Regions from separate parts of the Nocardioides caricicola genome, predicted to be linked through region 2. Evidence: riboswitches for the same ligand, from Rfam matches in the RefSeq annotation. Region 2 holds a riboswitch; the other holds the start of a gene.
The links. A riboswitch is a leader RNA that binds a small molecule or an ion and turns the genes downstream of it on or off. The one in region 2 is predicted to bind cyclic di-AMP.
Positions count from the first base shown of each region.

Region 1: another riboswitch for cyclic di-AMP. It lies ahead of ABD875_RS14945 (C40 family peptidase); the one in region 2 lies ahead of ABD875_RS05160 (C40 family peptidase).

Region 1 covers NZ_BAABFQ010000007.1:181,629-183,816, reverse strand. The annotation lists gene ABD875_RS14950 (ABC transporter ATP-binding protein) at 1-505, shown strand, start outside; cyclic di-AMP (ydaO/yuaA leader) riboswitch at 667-816, shown strand; gene ABD875_RS14945 (C40 family peptidase) at 820-1,326, shown strand; gene ABD875_RS14940 (hypothetical protein) at 1,351-1,962, opposite strand; gene ABD875_RS14935 (hypothetical protein) at 2,107-2,188, shown strand, end outside.
Region 2 covers NZ_BAABFQ010000003.1:702,744-704,931, reverse strand. The annotation lists gene ABD875_RS05170 (NYN domain-containing protein) at 1-471, shown strand, start outside; gene ABD875_RS05165 (hypothetical protein) at 533-739, shown strand; cyclic di-AMP (ydaO/yuaA leader) riboswitch at 916-1,082, shown strand; gene ABD875_RS05160 (C40 family peptidase) at 1,143-2,078, shown strand; gene ABD875_RS05155 (hypothetical protein) at 2,126-2,188, shown strand, end outside.

The DNA of each region.
Region 1 (2,188 bases), on a different contig from region 2:
CAAGACCACCGTGTGCCACCTGGCGGCGGGGTTCGAGTCGCCCGAGCGGGGCGCCGTCCGTGTCGACGGGCGGCCGGCCGCGGAGATCGCGGACTGGGCGGTCGTGGCCGTGGTGCCCCAGCAGCACGGGCTGCTCGCCGGGCTCAGCGTCGAGGACAACATCTGCCTGCCCGCGCACCGGGCCGGCGTCGACCCGGCCGCGGCGTTCACGCGGCTGGCCGAGGCGCTCGACCTCGGCGCGTTCACGCGCCGCGGGGTCGCCGAGACGTCGCTGGGCGAGCAGCAGCGCACGGCGGTGGCCCGGGCGCTGGTCCTCGCGCCGCGGCTGGCCGTCCTCGACGAGCCCACCGGGCACCAGGACGACGACCACGTGGAGCAGGTCGTGGCCGCCCTCGCGGCCACCGCCCGGGCGGGTTCGGCGATGCTCGTGGCGACCCACGACCAGCGGGTCTGGGAGGTCGCGGACCGCGTCGTACGCCTCGACGAGGGCCGCGTCGTCGTGTGACCTCGGTCTAGTTGGACCGGAAATCCACGCGGGGCGTGTGGCGTGGGCCACGAGAACCGGACCATACCGACTGGCGTTTTCCGCAAATCGTCCTGCATGGTCGTTGACGGTTGCACCAACGCACACCGGCCGCGGGATCGCCGAGTCCTGCCCATCCGCGGTCGTCTCCTCTGATGGAACCGGGCAGGAGTGGGGGAACCACCTTCGCGGTCAGCCTGCTGGCCGCTCGGGGTGAAGTCACGGAGACGTGACCGGGCACCTTCTGCGCCCGAACCCGACAGCTCACCTCACAGGCGTCGGAAGGAATCCGTTCGATGCACGTCACCCTGCCCTCGATCGCGCGCGCCCTCGTCGGCGCCGCCCTCGCCGGAGCGCTGCTCACCGCCGCTCCCGCCCAGGCCGCCACCGGCCACGCCGACCGCGACCGCGACCGCCACAAGCACGAGCCGACCCGCGTCGAGCGCGCGATGAGCGTCGCGGCCGCCCAGAAGGGCGACCCGTACCGCTACGGCGCCGCCGGCCCCGGCGCGTTCGACTGCTCCGGCCTGGTGTTCTACAGCTTCCGCCGCGCCGGGTTCTCCAACATCCCGCGCACCTCCAGCGCGCAGGCGCACTTCGCGCGCCGGATCTCGCGCGGCGCCATGCAGCGCGGCGACCTGATGTTCTTCTACGACGGCGGCGGGGTCTACCACGTCGGCGTGTTCGTCGGGTTCTCCCACGGGCGCCGCCACGTGCTGCACGCGCCGTACTCCGGCACGCGGGTGCGCATCGACCGCGTGTGGACCGACAGCTGGTACCCGGGCACGCTGCGCAAGCGCTGACCGCCTCCGGGCTCTCCCTGGCGGCTACTTCCAGGTGAACGTCGCCAGCGTCGCGTCGATGACGTCCTGGCGCTCCTCCGGCGATGCCGCAGGGCTGAACAGGAACGTCAGCGCGACCACCTTGCCGTCGGTCTGGGCGCCGAACTCCTCGAGGTAGAGGTTCTTCTGCACCTGACCGGCCAGGTGGTAGGCCTCCGTGCCGTCGAGCTCGGTGAGCGGCAGCTTCTTCGGCTGCCTGGGATAGAAGCTCGACTCGAGCCAGTTGTCGGCCAGGCCGTCGGCGCTCATCGACAGGTCGTACGACTTGATCTGGGCGAGGGTGATCGACGAGAAGGTGTACTCGCGGGTCCCGGCGTCCACCTGCTGCGGGACGATCCGCGGGGTGAGGAACCAGCCCTTCGGCGCGCGCACCGACGCCAGCGGGAGGTCCAGCACCGGGCCGGTCGCGGGCGCCACGGTGCTGCTCGGCTCGCCGGTCGGCTCTCCGGTCGCCTCGTCGGTCGGGCTGGGTGAGGACGTCGCCGAGCTGGTGGTGGGATCCGGGCTCGGGTCGGCGCTCGCGTCGTCGTTGCCGCACGCGGCGCCCAGGAGGAGCACGGCGGCGAGCGCGGCAGCGGACGCAGCGGTCTTCGGCACGACCAGAACCTTGCCGCCCGGCATCGACCTCAAACCGATCGCCGGGCTGAGGTTTTGCCCCGTCGCCTCCGGGGCAAGCGCTCGTTGTCGGACAGGACAGCTTTCATCGGGGGAAGGGTCGACAGTCAGATGCAAGCGTTGGAGATGCTCGAGACGTTGGGGCTCCCGGAGGACCTCATCGCGGACGTCCGGTCGATGCTCAACCAGAGGGCGGCGGCCCTCGAGG
Region 2 (2,188 bases):
GGCTCGCCCGGCGACCGTGTGCAGGCCGACATCGCCGAGTCGGGGCAGCGGGTGCCGAGCCAGGCGGCGCTCGAGCAGTACCTCGCGATGCCGCGCGCCCGGCTGGTCGTCGACGGCTACAACGTCAGCAAGGCGGCGTGGCCGACCTCGCCGCTGGAGGCGCAGCGGATCCGGCTGATGCAGGCGCTGGCGCCGCTGGTCGCGCGCACCGGCGCGGAGACGACCGTCGTCTTCGACGCCGCCGACACCGACCACCGACCGCCGGTGAACGCGCCACGCGGCGTGCGCGTGCTGTTCAGCCCGCGCGGGGTGATCGCCGACGACGTGATCCGCGACCTGGTCGCGGCCGAGCCCGAGGGGCGCGTCGTCGTCGTGGTCACCGCCGACCAGGCGGTCGCGCGCGACGTGACCCGCGGCGGTGCCCGTGTCGTACCCCCCGAGGCGCTTCTCGACCTCGTGACCCGTTCGTAGACACGCCGCCGCCTCGCGGTCTCGAGGGCCGTTGTCGGTGGTCCCTGCGACCGTTCCTGACATGAACACGCGAATCGACTGTGACACCTGCACGGTGCGGGGTCTGCACTGCCACGACTGCGTGGTGACCGTCCTGCTCGGCCCACCGCCCGAGCTCACCTTCGACGACGACGCGCGGGACGCGCTCGACGTCCTCGCCCAGAGCGGCCTGGTCCCGCCGCTGCGCCTCGTCCAGCCGGTCGACGGACCGCACATGGAGTCCGCGTGAGCCCGCCCGGGCCGTGACTCGTGTGACTGGTGTGATCTGTGTGACTCTCCCGCGTCAAATTTCCGGCCCAGCGCCGAAAAAGACCCGAGACACCGGTTGAAAGTTTGGTGAGGCCCGGCGGGCCCCTCTAGTGTGTGTCGCTCAGGTGGCCGTGGAAGTGGATCACTCGGATCCGCGCGGTCACCGCGCTGAGTCTCGGACCGGTCTCGACCGTTCCGGGAGCCGGGGAACCAACTGTGGTCGCAGGCTGGCCACGTGGGGTGAATCCTCCGCACTGCGGAGGTAGGACAAGCGTCGCGTCCGAATCCGTCAGCTCACCCGGTAGGCGTCCGACGTACAAGGAGAGCGCCCGCTCGTGCAGAACGGCCGGAAGCGACTGATCACCCTCCTGTCCGGTGCCGCCTTGATCGCCACCCTGGGCCTCGTGCCCTCGGGGTCGGCGCAGGCGAAGCCCGACATCGACGACGTACAGGCCAAGGTCGACCGGCTGTACCACGAGGCCGAACAGGCCTCGGAGCGCTACAACGACGCGCGCCTCGAGCTCAAGGACCTCGAAGCCGACCTCGACTCGCTGCAGGCCGACCAGGACCGCCAGGACGACCGCCTCGGCGTCGTGCGTGAGCAGGTCCAGGACGCCATCGTGCGCCAGTACGAGGGACAGAGCCTCGCCGCCGTCGGCCAGGTCGTGGTCTCCGAGGACTCCCAGGACTTCCTCGCCCAGCTCTCGACCATGTCGGCGTTCAACGACATGCAGTCGCAGCTGTTCGACGAGTACGCCACCGAGCTGAAGTCGCTCGACATCCGCGCCGACGCGACCGAGCGTCGCGCCGAGGACATCGCCGCCCTCGAGGAGAAGCTCGCCGCCGAGAAGAAGACCGCGGAGGAGAAGCTCGCCGAGGCGGAGGCCCTGCTGGCCGACCTCAAGGCCGAGGAGCGCGAGGACATCCTGTCGCGCGGCACCGTCCGGATGCCGTCTGACGTCCCCGCCTCGGGCAGCGCGGCCGCCGCGGTCGCCTACGCGATGGCCCAGGTCGGCGACGCGTACGTCTACGGTGCCGCCGGACCGTCCGCCTTCGACTGCTCGGGTCTCACGATGATGGCCTGGGGCGCCGCCGGCGTCGGCCTCCCGCACTCCTCGAGCGCCCAGTACTCCTCCGGCCCGCACGTCGCCGCGAGCGACCTGCAGCCCGGCGACCTGGTCTTCTACTACAGCCCGATCAGCCACGTCGGCATGTACATCGGCAACGGCCTGATCGTGCACGCCGCCAACCCCGGCACCGGTGTGGTCGTGTCCGGCCTGTACTCCATGCCGTACGTCGGCGCGGTCCGACCCGGCTGAGCTTGACCGAAGCGCCTGAACGCGAGGCCGGTCGCCCACGCTGGTGGGTGGCCGGCCTCTCGCTCGTCCTGCTCGTCGCGTCCGGGCTGCTCGCCTGGACGCTGGTCGAC